Nisaea sediminum: one gene and its partner. The main gene of each other region encodes a partner of the protein of the gene in region 2 in a complex. Links are inferred from orthologs where the notes say so. Each region holds a gene or a part of one and is shown on either strand. Other genes may lie near its edges. The genes, in order: IG122_RS00790 and xseA.

Region 1 (8,005 bases), on a different replicon or contig from region 2:
TGGCGGATACGGGCGACCGGCTCCTTGTAGCCCATCTGGACTTCGGCCACGTCCGCGACCGTGACGCGCGCGACGCGACCGGTCATCGGATCCTCGATCGAGCGCAGCACGACCCGGCGGACGTCCTCCATGGTCTCGAAGTCGCCCTCGGTGCGGACCACGTACCGGCGCTTGCCTTCCTCGACCGCGCCGGCGGAGATCGAGGCGTTGGCCTCGCGCAGCGCCTGCAGCACGTCCGGGATGGTCAGCTGGTACTGCGCCAGCAGCTGCGGCTCTACGACGACTTGCATTTCCCGTTCGGCACCGCCGTAAATGCGCGCCTCGCCGATGCCGGGGATGCGCTCGATGCGCGATTTCACGAAATCCTCGGCGAAATCGCCGAAGGTGTGGATCGGTGCCTCGTTGCCGTCGTTCCGCATGATCACGGCCCAGGCGATGGCGTTGTCTTCCGAGCCTGAGGTCTGGAAGGTCGGCTCGTCGGCCTCGTCCGGATAGCCGCCGACGCGGTCGAGCCGGTTGGCGACCAGCAGCAGGGCCTTGTCCATGTCGTTGCCCGGGGTGAATTCGAGCTCGATCCGTCCGCGGCCGTCCTCGGCACGGGAAATCATGGATTCAAGTCCCTCGAGACCGCGAAGCTCGTCTTCCTGCCGATTGATGATCTCGCGTTCGATCTCCGCCGGCGCGGCGCCATTCCATTGCGTGGTCACGGTGATCACCGGGCGGTTCACGTCGGGCGCCAGCTGGATCGGGATGTTGATCAATGCGACGATGCCGAACATCACGACCATCAGCACGACGGCGACAACGGCGACAGGACGGTCGATCGAGACCCGGATCAGGCCGTTCATGGCATTATCCCTTTACCTGGACAGCTACAGGCTGTCCCGGGCGCAGACGTTCATTGCCCTTGATCACGACCTTATCGCCGGGGGAGAGGCCTTCCAGCACTTCGAACCGGTTGCCGAGGGACTCGCCGATGACGATCGTGCGCGGCTGCACCTTGCCATCCTGAACCAGATAGACGCGGGGCTTGGCGCTGTCGAGCAGCAGCGCGTCCTTGTGGACGCTGATCACAGTACGCTCCATGCCGACCGGTATGAAAATCGTGACGCCCTGGTTTTCGGCGATCCGGACCGCGTCTTCCGTCAGTTCCGGGGTAAAACGCACGGCGCGGGTCCGGGTGCGCGGGTTTTCCTCCGGAATGATCGCGCGCACCGTGGCATTGAGACGCCGTCCGTCCTGGAGCTGCACGCCAACAAGTCCTCCGGGCGCGAGACCCGAGAGCCGTTGCGAGGGCACGTCCGCCTCGATTTCCAGCGCTTCGTCGTTCATCAGGGTGACGATCGCTCCGCCAACCTGCACATGGTCGCCGGCAACCACATGCCGGGCGAGCACGACCCCGGAAAAGGGTGCGCGAATGCTTGCGTCCGCGAGTGCGATCTCGGCCAGCTGAAGTTCCGCACTGGCACGCGCCGTCTCGGCTTCACTCTCGGCAAAGCTGGCCGCTGCCGCTTCCAGATCCCGCTGGGCGTCTTCGAGGGCGTTTTTGCGGAATGCGTTCGAGCCACGGAGCTGTTCGGTGCGGGCCAGTGTCTGCTCGGCCTTGGCGCGGTTCGCAGACGCGCGCGCGAGCTGCGCCTCGGCCTTCTTGACCTCCGAGGCCCTGAGGCTGCGCTCTGCCCGCAGCCGGTTGTCGGCCAGGTGTGCGATCACATCGCCTTTCTTGACCCTGTCCCCGGCGCGCACGGAAATCTCCTCGACCCGCTCCGACACCCTGGTCGCGACGGGACCGAGTTCGAGAGCCACGAAACGCCCGGTGGCGGGAGCCGTCTGCGTCAATTGCTCCTCGCGGACTTCATCAACTTCGACCGGACTCGCCTTGCCCTGGGCGAATGCAGGCGGAATGCAAGGAACGAGGATGGAGAGCGAAAGGAAAGCCGGGACGATGCCGCGGCGCAGAGACTTCAAGACAGACGGCATTGTGCACACGCCTTCCGACGCCAAATTGTTGAAGCGACCCGTGTCGGTGATTTCTTCCGGGAAAAGGTTACGAACGCGGTAACCACGATCTTGCCGGGCGCCGGTCTTTATCGCAATCGTTTCTAAGATGGATCCGTTCCGGATCGCGGCAAGTTGACGCTGGAAGGTGCGGCGGCGTTCTTGCTAAGAACGGTCGGCGCGGCATTGTTCGTCGTGGAAGTCGGCGTAACGTTGGGGAGGGACGGAAATGACGACGATGCTTTTCACCCATGCGGATTGTTTCGGCCACGATCCGGGCCGCATGCATCCGGAGCATCCGGCTCGTCTGAAGGCCATTCTGAACGCGCTCGACGCGGAGGAATTCGCGGCGATCGAGCGCCGCGAGGCGCCGAAAGCGACCGTGGAACAGATCGCCCGCGCGCATCCGCTGGATTATGTCGAGGCGATCCTCGATGCCGTACCTGAAAGCGGCGAGCGGCATCTCGACGGCGACACGGTGATGACACCGGGAACTGGCGACGCGATCCTGCGCGGATCCGGCGCGGCCTGCGCGGCGGTCGACGCGGTGCTCGGCGGTGAGGCGAAGAACGCTTTCTGCGCCATGCGGCCGCCGGGACACCATGCCGAGCCGCGCACGCCCATGGGGTTCTGCTTTTTCAACCAGATCGCGGTCGGGGCCGAGCAGGCGCGGGCCGTGCATGGGCTGCGCCGTGTCGCGATCGTCGATTTCGACGTGCATCACGGCAACGGAACCCAGGCGATCTTCGAGGCCGACGGCGGCGTCTTCTACGCCTCCACGCATCAGACGCTGCTGTTTCCGGGAACCGGGAAACAAAACGAGCGCGGCGTCGGCAACATCTGCAACGTGCCGCTGCCTCCGATGGCGGGCAGCGAGCAGTTCCGCGCGGCGATCAGCGAGATCATTTCCCCGAAGCTGATCGATTTCCATCCGGAGCTTCTCATGATCTCGGCCGGGTTCGATGCCCATATCGACGATCCGCTCGCCTCACTCTGCCTCACCGAGGAGGACTTCGCCTGGGTAACCGAGGAGCTCATGCGTGTCGCGGATCTCGTCTGCGACGGGAAGATTGTCTCGGTTTTGGAGGGCGGTTACGACCTCGAAGCGCTGGCGAATTCGACGGCGGCGCATGTCCGGACGCTGATGAAAGCCTGAGTGCGGACCGAGCCCGCCCGGCCTTGTAACGCGGGCGGGCGGGAACTATTGTCGGGCAACGGTCCGAAGGAGATGCCTCTTGAGCGAAAACACATCCGCAGAAATCGGTGCCCTCAGCTTCGAGCAAGCGCTGGAACAGCTTGAAGCGATCGTCGGCAAGCTCGAATCCGGCAGCGGTACCCTGGATGATGCCATCAATGCCTATGCGCGCGGAGCGGAACTCAAGGCCCATTGTCAGAAGAAGCTGGACGAAGCGCGCATGAAGGTTGAAAAGATCCGGCGCCCGGACGGCGATGGCGCTCTTTCCGCCGAACCGTTCGACAGCTGATCCATATTTCCGTCAAAGACTGAGCAGGACCGATACCGGACATGACCGATCTTAAGGACGCGATCGCGAGCTGCGCGCGCGAGGTCGAGCGCGTAATGGAATTCCTGTTGCCAGAGGCCGACGATGCCGAGGCGCGCCTGTTCGAGGCGATGCGTTATTCCTGCCTCGGAGGCGGCAAGCGGCTGCGTCCATTCATCGTCCAGCAGTCGGCCAAGCTCTTCGCCGTCGATCCGCGTTGCGCTTACCGCGTCGGCGCGGCGGTGGAATTCATGCACTGCTATTCCCTGATTCACGACGATCTGCCGGCGATGGATGACAGCGATCTGCGCCGCGGTCGGCCGAGCTGTCACAAGAAGTTCGACGAGGCAACCGCGATCCTCGCGGGCGACGCGCTGCAGGCTCTGGCCTTCGAGGTGCTGTCTGCGGAAGAGACCAGTTCCGACGCCTGGGTCCGCGCCCAACTGGTTGCCGGCCTCGCGAGGGCGGCGGGCGGTACCGGCATGGTCGGCGGCCAGATGATCGACCTGCTCGCCGAGGACGAGGAGATCGATATTTCGGCGATCACCCGGCTGCAGCGCATGAAGACGGGCGAGATCTTCGCCTTCGCCGCGACCTCGGGCGCGATCATGGGACACGCGACCAAACGTCATACCCATGCGCTGCATTCCTTTGCGCAGGAGCTCGGGCTCGCCTTCCAGATCGCGGACGATCTGCTCGATTACGAGGGGGATTCCAACACCACCGGCAAGCCCGTCGGGCAGGATGCGAGCGCCGGAAAAGCGACCTTCGTCTCCATCCTCGGGCCCGAACGGGCCCGCGCTCAGGCGAAGCTGCTGGCGGAACAGGCGGCCCGCGCCCTTGATTTATTCGGTGATCGGGCAGACCTTCTGAAACAGGTCGCCGCCTATGTCGTCGATCGTACGCATTGAGCCACCGCGCTGATTTGGACATGCCTGACCGCAGAACCCCGCTTCTGGACCGAGTTCGCGTTCCCGCAGATATGCGGTCCTTCACAGACCCGCAGCTGAAACAGCTGGCGGAGGATCTGCGTCGCGAGACCATCGACGCGGTCTCCGTAACCGGCGGGCATCTCGGCGCCGGGCTCGGCGTGGTCGAGCTGACGGTGGCGATCCACAATGTCTTCGACACGCCGCGAGACAAGGTGATCTGGGATGTCGGCCACCAGGCCTATCCGCACAAGATCCTGACCGGGCGCCGCGACCGCATCCGCACCCTGCGTCAGGGCGGCGGGCTGTCCGGCTTCACCAAGCGCTCCGAGAGCGAATATGATCCGTTCGGCGCCGCACACAGTTCGACCTCGATCTCCGCGGGCCTCGGCATGGCGGTGGCGCGGGATCTGAAGGGCGAGGATTTCAATGTCGTCGCGGTGATCGGCGACGGCGCGATGAGCGCCGGCATGGCCTACGAGGCGATGAACAATGCGGGTGCCTTGCGCAACCGTATGATCGTCGTCCTGAACGACAATGACATGTCGATCGCGCCGCCGGTGGGAGCGCTGAGCGCGCATCTCTCGCAGCTAATTTCCTCGAAGCCGTTCCGCAGTCTGCGCGATCTCGCCAAGCAGTTCGCCCAGAACCTGCCGAAGCCGATGGAGGAGACCGCGCGCCGGGCCGAGGAATTCGCCCGTGGCATGGTCACCGGCGGCACATTGTTCGAGGAACTCGGCTTCTACTATGTGGGGCCGGTCGACGGGCACAATCTCGATCATCTGCTGCCCGTGCTCCGTAATGTCCGCGACATGGACCGCGACCGCCCCGTGCTGCTGCATGTCGTGACCGAAAAGGGGCGGGGCCATCCCTTTGGAGCGCCGGCGGCGGACAAGTATCACGCGGTGCCGAAATTCGACGTTGTGACCGGCGAGGTGAAGAAACCGGTCTCGAATGCGCCGAGCTATACCGCGGTCTTTGCCGACGCGCTGGTTACGGAGGCGCGGGAAGACGAGCGCATCGTCGCGGTGACGGCGGCCATGCCGTCCGGAACGGGGCTCGACAAGTTCGCCAAGGCCTTTCCAAAGCGCAGCTTCGATGTGGGTATTGCCGAGCAGCATGCCGTGACCTTCGCGGCCGGCATGGCCTGCGAGGGCATGAAGCCCTTCGTGGCGATCTATTCAACCTTCCTGCAGCGCGGCTACGACCAGGTTGTGCACGATGTCGCGATCCAGAAGCTGCCGGTGCGCTTCGCCATCGATCGCGCGGGTCTCGTCGGAGCCGACGGAGCGACCCATGCCGGGGCTTTTGACCTCGCCTATCTCGGGTGCCTTCCGGATTTCGTCATCATGGCGCCGTCGGACGAGGCGGAACTGGTCCGTATGGTCGCGACCGCCGCGGCGATCGACGATCGTCCGAGCGCATTCCGCTATCCGCGCGGCGAGGGTGTCGGCGTCGAGCTGCCGGCGCGCGGCGACGTGCTGGAGATCGGCAAGGGTCGGATCGTGCGTGAAGGCACCAGGGTCGCGCTTCTGTCGCTCGGCTGCCGGCTGCAGGAATGCCTTGTCGCGGCGGATGAACTGGCGGCGCGAGGGCTTTCAACCACAGTGGCCGACGCGCGCTTCGCCAAGCCGCTGGACCGGGACATGCTGCGCCGTCTCGCTGCGGAGCACGAGGTCCTGATTACCGTCGAGGAAGGCAGCATCGGCGGCTTTGCGAGCCAGGTGCTGCACGCACTGGCCGAGGACGGTCTGCTCGAGTCCGGTCTCAAGGTCCGGCCGATGGTGTTGCCCGACCTGTTCCTCGATCACGATGCGCCGGCCCGGCAGTACCATCTGGCCGGGCTCGATGCGGAAGGCATCACGAACACCGTTCTGGCCGCGCTCGGCGTCGACAGGGCCTCGGCACCCGCCCGCGCCTGAGTTCCCTCATGTCTTCCAAAACGCCTTCCGAACGCCTCGACACGGCGCTCGTGAGCCGCGGGCTTGTCGACAGCCGCAGCCGCGCGCGGCAATTGATCGAGGCGGGAGACGTGATCGTCGACGGCATCGTGGTGACCAAAGCGGCGGCAAAGATCTCTCCGGCACAGGTGCTGGCGCTGGCTGAAACGGCGCATCGCTGGGCCTCCCGCGCGGCGCTGAAACTTGTTCATGCGCTTGATCATTTCGCGATCGATCCGGCGGAGAAGATCTGCCTCGATGTCGGTGCCTCTACCGGTGGCTTCACCGATGTCCTGCTCGATCGCGGTGCGCGCCGTGTCCATGCCGTCGATGTCGGGCACGGCCAGCTGATACCGCGCCTGCGCGACGACAGCAGGGTCGTGGTCTACGAACATCTGAATATTCGCGATCTCACACCAGAGATGATCGGGGAGCCGGTCGGGCTGATCGTTTCCGACGTCAGTTTCATCTCCCTGAAGCTGGCCTTGCCGGCGGCGCTTGCCTGTGCGGGAGAGGGCGCCGGGCTGATCGCGCTGGTCAAACCACAGTTCGAGGTCGGCCGGGCGCGGATCGGCCGCGGCGGGATCGTGCGGGACGAGCGCGCGCGACGGGATGCGCTGGAAGAGATCGGCGGATGGCTCGAGCAGGGCGCGGGCTGGCAGGTATGCGGCGCTACGGACTCGCCGATTTCCGGAACAGACGGGAATCAGGAATACTTAATTGCCGCGCGAAAACCGTGCTAGGCTTCCGCCGGTAACAGTAAGGCTCTGTGCATGACCGAAGCAGACCGCAAGACTTCCGCCGCGGGACGGGCCAAGAGCCGGTCGAAGAAACCGGCGGCGACGTCTTTCGATCCCGCGTGCCTCAGATTCAGCGAAATGCTCGCCTACGGCCTCGGCGCCAGCGGGCGGAGCTGGCTGGACGCCGTGCGCAATGGCGACGACCGTGAGGAAAGCGGACTTATCGAGCGCGCTGCGGCCCGGGTCAGCGAGCGCGACCTCCGCCGGCAGCAGAATATCGAGGCGATTTTCTCCCTCGCCATGACCATGCTGAAGGACAATGCGGACGCGGACGGGCATGTCGATCCGGACTGGAGCGTGCGCTTCATCGAGGCCGCATCCGATTGCGGCGACCGCGCCGGCCAGGAAATGTGGGCGGCTTTGCTGGCGCTGGAGGCGGAAGAGAGCGGCGCTGTCCCGCCGGTGACATTCCGTGTCATGAGCACGCTCAATCGCGCCATGATCCGCTGGGTGGCGATCCTCGCGAAGTTTCGGATCAACAACTTCCTGGTCCGGCTGTCCGACGAGTTCTTCGGCGCGCGGGAACTGACCGGCGACTGCATCCTGCTGCTGGAGGAATACGGCCTGCTCCGGACAAACCGGGACCTCAGCAAGGTCTTCAGCTCGCAGAGGGAAGACCATTTCACGACCAACCTGCTTTATGCCGACAAGGTCGTGCGGGTCAGCCACGACGATCCGGCAGCGGACCTGACGCTACCTTGTTATCGCCTGAGCGAAGCGGGGACAGCGCTCGCCCGCGCTGCCGGGCGTCTCTCGCGCGTCGAGGCGGACCTCGATTATCTGCTGGAAATCGTGAAGCTGGTCGAGGCGCAGGGCTATACGGTCGCCCAGGCGGA
Region 2 (7,959 bases):
CCGGGCGAACTGGTGGCGCGCCTCGTAGGCGAGACGGCTGACCTCTTCAGGATCGGTTCCGATGCTTCCGACGAAGAAGTCGTCCCCGCCGATATGCCCGACGAAGAAATCGGGTCCGCTGAAGGTCTGCCGGAGATTTTCCGCGAACAGCAGCAGCGCCCGGTCGCCCTGCCGGAACCCGTAGGTGTCGTTGAAGGGCTTGAAGTTATCGAAGTCGAAATGCAGCAGCGCGCAGGTCTCTTCCGTGTCGGTCACCGCGTCGGCGATATGGTCCGAGATCGAGGTGTTGCCGGGCAGCTTGGTCAGCGGGTTCATTTCGCGGGCGAAGATGAGGTTCTTCTCGTTGAGCACCCGGAGCAGGGAAGAATTGTCGAGGAAACCGATATATTGCGCATTCTCGACGATGATCACGCCGTTCAGTGAGTCGTTGTGGCTGTAGATCTGCAGAATGCGCTCGGCCTGTGTGTGGATGTCCGCGATTGGGCAGGGGCGCACGAAATCGCCGAGCCGCTTGCCGAAGCTGCGGTTCACGATCAGGTCCTTGCCGTAGGGTGAGAAGGCGTAGGCCTTGAGGTCGACGTCGCGCACGATCCCGAGCGGACGATCGTTCATGTCGAGGACGGGAAACAGCCGGGCGCTCTCGTTCGTGCGGAAGGCATCGAACACGTCCTGCATCGGCGTCTCGATCTTGAGCGTCGGTACGGCGACGATCTGTTCGCGCAGGATATGCTGGTCCGAGGAACGGGCCCGCCGGTCGCGGCGGCGCGCCGTCATCAGGGTCTCGTAGCTCCGGCTGAGGCTCTCATGCTCCAGCGTCGGCCGCGCCACCAGATAACCCTGAACCAGATCGAAGCCGAGCTCGCGGCAACTGCTCAGGTCCTCCTCGGTCTCCACACCCTCGGCGATGGTCTGGATACCCAATACCTCGAACATGTCGATCAGGCTCGAGACGAACAGCTTCTTCTTCGGGTCGCGGGCGACATTGTTGATGAAGTAGCGGTCGAACTTCACGTATTCGGCATGCTCTTCATGCAGCAGGCGCAGGCGGGCATAGCCTTCGCCGAAATCGTCGAGCGCGATCTGGATACCGTGATCGCGCGCCTGGCGGAGCGCCTTGGTGGCGGCGCTGTCCTGGGAAATGTCCGACTTCTCGGAAACCTCGAGACAAAGCTGCGTGCTCGAGAGTCCGAGCCCGGCCATGGCCTCCAGAATGCCCGTGGTCCGGTTGCTCAGATGCGGCAGGCTGCGCGCATCGATATTGAAGAACAGGTGCAGGCCGTCCGCGCAGGATAGCGCGGCGAAATCCCGGAGGGCCTTGTTCAGCAGGCGGGCCTCGAGCTCCTCGACCTGGCCGTGCTCGGCGGCGCGGTCGAAGAGATCGGCAATGCTTTCGAAACCGAGTTCCGCCGTCCCGCGCAACAAGGCCTCAAAGCCGTGGGTCAGGCCCGTATCGAGATGGACGATGGGCTGGAAGGCGTGCCGAAGTCCTGCGGTCAATGCGTCCATCGGCGGAAAGTGGCCGCTCAACTGGAGCATTTCCGCGCCGCGTGAAGCGGCCGAATTCGAATTGAGCACTGCGATTCGCCACAAAAAATTAGGGCATACTTACGTACCCTTTTTATTTCATTTCGCGGCGTTTTAAATCCTTTTGTGTGTGAAGGTTAGATGACCGATTTCTTGGAATTTCTACTGTTTTCGGCAAAATTTTATTGATCGGCGGCGCCCTGTTCGCGCGCAATTGCCCGCCAGCCGATGTCCTTGCGGCAGAACCCGTGCGGCCAGTTCACCGTCCCGACGGCTTCGTAGGCGCGGGATCGTGCTTCCGATACGGAGGCGCCGCGGGCGGTTACGACGAGCACCCGGCCTCCGGTCGCCAGCAGCACGCCCTTGTCGGTCCGCGTCGTGCCGGCATGGAACGTTGTCACTGTGCCGGTATCCTTGGGCAGCTCCGCGATCAGGGTGTTCTTCTCGTAGGAACCGGGATAGCCGTTCGATGCGAGGACCACGCAGAGGGCCGCCTCGTCGCGCCAGCGGAGCGTGATCTGGTCGAGCTGTCCGTCGGCGGAGGCGATCAGGGCCGGCAGGATGTCGCTCGTCAGGCGCATCATCAGGACCTCGCATTCGGGATCGCCGAAGCGGACATTGTGCTCGATCAGCTTGGGGCCGTCGGCGGTGATCATCAGGCCGGCGAAGAGCACACCCTTGAACGGCATGCCTTCCGCCGCCATGCCGTCCACGGTTGGCTGCACGATCTCCATCATGACCCGGTCGATCATCGCCTGGTCCATCACCGGGGCCGGCGAATAGGCCCCCATGCCGCCGGTATTCGGTCCGGTGTCGCCGTCGCCGACGGCCTTGTGGTCCTGCGCCGCCGCGAGCGGGAGGGCAGTCCTGCCATCGCAAAGGGCGAAGAAGCTGGCTTCCTCGCCGATCAGGCATTCCTCGATCACGACCTCCTCGCCGGCGGCGCCGAAGGCCTTGTCGGACATGGCGTCCTCGAGCGCCGAGATCGCCTCGTTCACGGTCTGCGCCACGGTGACGCCCTTGCCGGCGGCGAGCCCGTCCGCCTTGACGACGATCGGCGCCCCCATTTTCGTCACGTAATCCTTCGCGGCCTCAAGATCGGTGAAGCGGGCATAGGCGGCGGTCGGGATGTTGTGCCGGTCGCAGATGCCTTTCGTGAAGGCCTTGGAGCCCTCGAGCTGGGCCGCGGCGGCGCTCGGTCCGAAAGCCTTGATGCCGGCGGCTGCCAGCTTGTCGACCAGTCCGGCGACGAGCGGCGCCTCGGGCCCGACCACGACGAAGTCGATGGCCTTCTCCTTCGCGAAGGAGACCAGTCCGTCCAGGTCCTCCGCCTTCACCCCGACGCACTCCGCGACCTCCGCGATGCCGGCATTGCCGGGTGCGCAGTAGAGGTGATCGCACAGCGGCGAGGCAGAGATGGCCCAGCACAAGGCATGTTCACGCCCACCGGATCCGACGACCAGAATTCTCATTTTCGTGTCCCCATGCTTTCGCTCGGCGGCCTTGTAGCATAAATTCCGGGGATGCAAGACGATAGCCCGCAGCCCACCGGCAACATTCCCGAATTCTCCGTCAGCGAGATCTCCAACCAGGTCAAACGGACCGTGGAGGGCGCCTTCGAGCATGTCCGCGTGCGCGGTGAGATCTCGCGTCCGACCCGGGCCGGGTCGGGCCATGTCTATCTCACCCTGAAGGACGAGAAGTCGGTGCTCGACGCGGTCTGCTGGCGCGGCACCGCGGAGAGGCTTTCGATCCGCCCGGAAGAGGGCATGGAGGTGATCTGCACCGGCAAGCTCACGACTTTCCCCGGGCGATCCAAGTACCAGATGGTGATCGAGCAGATGGAGCTCGCCGGCGAGGGCGCGCTCCTGAAGCTGCTGGAGGAGCGCAAGCGCAAGCTCGCCGCTGAGGGCCTCTTCGCCGACGAGCGTAAGCGACCGTTGCCGTTCCTGCCCAAGGTGATCGGCGTCGTCACCTCGCCGACCGGCGCGGTGATCCGGGATATCCTGCATCGCCTTTCGGACCGCTTCCCGACCCATGTGCTGGTCTGGCCGGTACTGGTGCAGGGCGAAAGTGCTAAGGACCAGGTCGCGGCCGCGATCGAGGGCTTCAACCGGATGGCGCCGGACGGACCGGTGCCGCGTCCGGATCTGCTCATCGTGGCGCGCGGTGGCGGCAGCCTCGAGGATCTCTGGGCTTTCAACGAGGAGATCGTGGTGCGCGCGGCGGCGGCGAGCGAGATCCCGCTGATCTCCGCCGTGGGGCACGAGACCGACACCACGCTGATCGATTTTGCTTCGGACAGAAGGGCGCCGACCCCGACGGCGGCGGCCGAGATGGCGGTGCCGGTACGAGCGGAACTGCTCGCCACGCTGATGCAGGACGAGTCGCGGCTCTTCAACGGTCTGCAGCGCAAGCTCGGCGAGGCGGAGACGCGTCTGACCGGGCTTTCCCGCGGGCTCGGCGATCCGCGCTCGATCATCGAGGCGAAGGCGCAGACGGTGGATTACCGCTGGCAGAGTGCGAGCGCCGCGACGGACCGGATGCTTTCACGTCTCGCAGACCGGGTGCGCGATCTGGCATCTCAGATCCCGGAGCCGGCTGCGGAGCTCGGCCGGCTGGAAAACCGCTTCGTGACCGCGCGGCAGCGGATGGATTCGGTGATGGACACGGTCCGGCAGAATGCCGCGAGCGATCTGAGGGCGGCATCGGTACGCCTCCGGCTCGAACCTGTTACCGAGCGGATGGGCCTCGGCGGACGCGACGCGGCGCGCGCATGGAGCCAGATCGAGCGCGCCGTCGACCGTGTCCTCGCCCAGCAGGGCGACCGGCTGACCTCGGTCGGCCGCATCCTCGAGAGCAATTCCTACGAACAGACCTTGAAACGCGGCTTCGCGCTTGTGCGCGATGCTGAGGGAGCGCCCGTTACCAGTGCCGCGGTGCTTTCCGAAGGTGACGGGGTCTCGATCCATTTCGGCGACGGCAGCCGCGATGCTGTCATTGGTGCGGGCGCGACCGACGGAGCGGCTCCGAAGAGCGGGCCCCAGAAACCGGCGGCCGCGAAACCCGCGGCGAAGCCGAAACCGGGAAACACCGATCCGGCCCAGGGGAGTTTGCTGTGATCCGCTTCCTTCTGCTTGCTCTTCTCGTTCTGGCGGCCCGGCCGGCCGGCGCGGTCTCGCTGGAGATGAACGGCGCCTTTACCCAGGGCGGCATCATCATGGGTCGTACGGATCCAGGCGCGACGCTCACACTCGACGGCAAGCCGGTCCGGGTCGGCGCGGACGGTGTGTTCGTGCTGGGCTTCGGGCGCGAGGCGGAACCGAAAGCGGAACTCTCGGTGCGCGGCGCGGACGGCAGCGCGCAGCACCGGACTCTCGAGATCGCGAAACGCGACTACAACATCCAGCGGATCGACGGTCTGCCGCAGAAATATGTCGAGCCGCCGGCCGAGGTTCTGGCCCGCATCAAGCGGGAGAACGAGCAGATCAAGGAGGTTCGGAAGATTGACACCGAACGCGCCTATTTCGCCGACGGCTTCATCTGGCCGGCGAAGGGCCGGATCTCCGGCGTCTATGGCAGCCAGCGCATCCTCAACGGCGAACCTAAATGGCCGCATTTCGGCGTCGATGTCGCGGCGCCCGTCGGCACGCCCGTGGTGGCGCCCGCGGGCGGCATCGTCCGGCTGGCGGAGAAGGATCTCTACTATACCGGCGGCACCGTCATTCTCGACCACGGGCACGGTCTTTCCTCGGCCTTCCTGCATATGCAGGACGTGAATGTGAAGGTTGGTCAGGAACTGAAGCGCGGCGATTCGATGGGCACCATCGGCGCGACTGGCCGGGCGACCGGACCGCATCTCGACTGGCGGATCAACTGGTTCGACGTCCGGGTCGACGCGGCGGTGCTCGTGCCGCCTATGGAGTGACCAGCCGGTCCAGCAGGGCACCGAGAGCTTCCGGATCGTCCCAGACCAGATCCACGTCGACGCGCCGGACCATGAGCCGCAGTTCCTCCGGCAGGCGGACATGGTCCTTCGCCGTGGTCAGCAGCAGCGCGTCCTCTTTCTCCGCACGGGCGATCAGGTCGATCAGATCCTCGCCGCGATAGGGTTCGTGATCGCCGAAGGAACGTGTTTCCAGCAGCTTCACGCCGAGGTCCCTCAGGGTTTCGAAGAACTTTTCCGGTCGCCCGATTCCGGCGAAGGCAATGGCACGCTCGCCCTTGAGGCCAAGCGCCGAGCGCGACGGCGCAAGCCTGCCGCGCAGGACCGGAAGCGTCTTTGAGAGCGGTCCGGCAAGACCCTGTTTGTCTTCTCCGAGCAGGACGGCTGCATCCGCGCGGGCGAGCCCGCCCGCAACCGTTTCCCGCAGCGGACCGGCAGGCATCACGCAACCATTGCCGAAGCCGTAGCCGCCGTCGACGACGAGAATAGCCGCGGATTTCGCAATCGTCGGATTCTGGAAACCGTCATCCATGACGATGACGTCCGCCCCGGCCGCGGCGGCCATATCGGCGCCTTTCGCGCGGTCCCTCGAGATCCAGGTCGGCGCGGCCTCGGCCAGGAGCAGGGGTTCGTCCCCGACATCGGCGGCGCTATGCCGCTCCGGTAGCACCTGAAGCGGCCCGGCGAGGCGGCCGCCGTAACCCCGGCTGAGGAAGGCGACCTTGAGTCCGCGTTTTCCGAGCGCCCGTCCGAGCGAGAGAGCGACGGGCGTCTTGCCGGCACCTCCCGCGACCAGATTGCCGATGCAGATGACCGGAACGGGTGCCCGGTAGGGCCGTGTGGCGGCGGCACGCAGGGCCGCGCCTGCACGGTAGATCCAGGAGGCTGGCGTCAGCAGGGCCGGCAGCAGTCCGCCGCTCCGCCAGAAGCCGGGGGCCCTCACCTTCTTTCTCCATGGGCGTCGACTGCGGCGCAGATGCGCCCGGCCATCTCGTCCGCGATGGCGCCCTGACCTTCGGCGAAGGCTTTCGCGTTGGCGCCGAGTTCGGCCCGCTGCGCATCGTTCTGCAGCAGGTCCCGCAGCCGCCGTCCGAGATCTTTCGCGTCGGCGATCTCGAGCGCGGCCCGTGCGCCGATCATGTCGGTCGCGATGTCCGCGTTCTTCGCCATCAATTGCCCAAACAGCACAGGCTTGGCGAAATGCGCCGGCTCCAGCGGATTGTGCCCGCCGACCGGGATCAGCGACCCACCGACGAAGACCGCGTCCGCCAGCTCGAACAGGGTGCCCATCTCGCCCAACGTGTCGGCGACATAGATCTCGGTTTCCGGAGACGGCAGGGCATTTTGGGAACGGCGGGCACAGCGCAGGCCCTGAGTTTCGAGCGAAGCGGCGATCTCGGCGCCCCGGTTCGGATGACGCGGAGCGATAATTGTCAGCAGATCGGGACGAACTGCGGCGGCGATCCGATGCGCTTCCGCCGCGGCGTCTTCCTCGCCCGCATGGGTGCTGGCGGCAAGGATCACCGGGCGGCCTGCCGCCGCATCTCTCAGTTCTGCGAGGCTTGCCGGGTCGGCCGTCAGCGGCGCGGCGGCGCGCTTGAGGTTCCCGACATATTGCACCGGCGCCCGGGTCAGGCTTTCGAAGCCCGCCTTCTGCGCCGGATTGCTCGCGAGGATGAGCGAGAAATCCGCAAATAGGCGCCTGGTGAAAAGCGAGAGCCGTCGCCACCGCTCGAAGGAACCCTGCGACATCCGGGCATTGGCGAGAATGAGCGGAATTTTCCGCTGTCCCGCCGCGAGCACGAGGTTCGGCCAGAGATCGGATTCGACGAAGATCGCGGCGTCCGGCCTCCAGTGATCGAGGAAAGCGGAGATCCAGGCAGGGTGATCGAGCGGTACGAACTGGTGCATGGCGCGCGACGGGAGCCGGTCGGCCATCAGTCTCGCCGAGGTCAGGGTGCCGCTGGTCAGGAGGACGTTGAGAGCCGGATCGCGGTCGAGCAGACGTTCGATGAGGGCGAGTGCGGTCTGGCACTCACCGACACTGGCGCCATGCACCCAGAAGAGCGGTCCTTCCGGGCGTGCAAGAGACGCTTCCCCGCGCCGCTCGGATATCCGCGCCGGATCCTCCTTGCCGCGGGCAAGACGGCGTCTCAGCAGAAGGTCCAGGACGGGGGACGCGAGACGCATCGCGCCGTTGTAGATCTGGAAAATCATGCCGCGGCCGCCGGATCGGGATCGGCGGGGAGGATGGGTTCGGTGCCGAGCGTCCGGTCCGCTTCCTGGCAGAGATCGTTCAGGCGCTTTTCAAGTTCGAGGCGCAGGGCTTCCAGCGTTTCTTCGTCCGCGTCTCGGGGCACGCTGAGCGGAGCGCCCCAGATATAGACGCCGCGGGTAAAGGGCAGGGCCAGAATGAAGCGGTCCCAGCTGTTCAGCACCCGGCGCCGCCGGACGTTCCAGGTCACCGGATAGATCGGCGCACCGCTCAT

What was found.
Region 1: the proteins of xseA (region 2) and IG122_RS00790 are in contact, whole or in part, in a cryo-EM structure (PDB 8TXR), measured with the Escherichia coli proteins. The link is inferred for Nisaea sediminum from one-to-one orthologs.

The regions. Positions count from the first base shown.
Region 1 is NZ_JACZCQ010000001.1:166,138-174,142, forward strand. The notes cover bases 1,874-4,857. They hold IG122_RS00790 (exodeoxyribonuclease VII small subunit), read left to right. Parts: upstream 1,874-3,233; coding sequence 3,234-3,482; downstream 3,483-4,857. Other genes in these bases: IG122_RS00780 (efflux RND transporter periplasmic adaptor subunit), read right to left, coding at 1,874-1,980; IG122_RS00785 (histone deacetylase family protein), read left to right, coding at 2,228-3,154; IG122_RS00795 (polyprenyl synthetase family protein), read left to right, coding at 3,524-4,411; dxs (1-deoxy-D-xylulose-5-phosphate synthase), read left to right, coding at 4,432-4,857. In the rest of the region: IG122_RS00775 (efflux RND transporter permease subunit), read right to left, coding at 1-848; more of IG122_RS00780, read right to left, coding at 853-1,873; more of dxs, read left to right, coding at 4,858-6,351; IG122_RS00805 (TlyA family RNA methyltransferase), read left to right, coding at 6,360-7,112; IG122_RS00810 (DUF2806 domain-containing protein), read left to right, coding at 7,143-8,005. UniProt on the Escherichia coli protein: Bidirectionally degrades single-stranded DNA into large acid-insoluble oligonucleotides, which are then degraded further into small acid-soluble oligonucleotides.
Region 2 is NZ_JACZCQ010000006.1:960,431-968,389, forward strand. What follows is about bases 2,409-5,346. They hold xseA (exodeoxyribonuclease VII large subunit), read left to right. Parts: upstream 2,409-3,047; coding sequence 3,048-4,646; downstream 4,647-5,346. Other genes in these bases: purD (phosphoribosylamine--glycine ligase), read right to left, coding at 2,409-2,996; IG122_RS16680 (M23 family metallopeptidase), read left to right, coding at 4,643-5,346. In the rest of the region: IG122_RS16665 (bifunctional diguanylate cyclase/phosphodiesterase), read right to left, coding at 1-1,527; more of purD, read right to left, coding at 1,707-2,408; more of IG122_RS16680, read left to right, coding at 5,347-5,452; lpxK (tetraacyldisaccharide 4'-kinase), read right to left, coding at 5,442-6,413; IG122_RS16690 (3-deoxy-D-manno-octulosonic acid transferase), read right to left, coding at 6,410-7,687; IG122_RS16695 (lysophospholipid acyltransferase family protein), read right to left, coding at 7,684-7,959. UniProt on the Escherichia coli protein: Bidirectionally degrades single-stranded DNA into large acid-insoluble oligonucleotides, which are then degraded further into small acid-soluble oligonucleotides.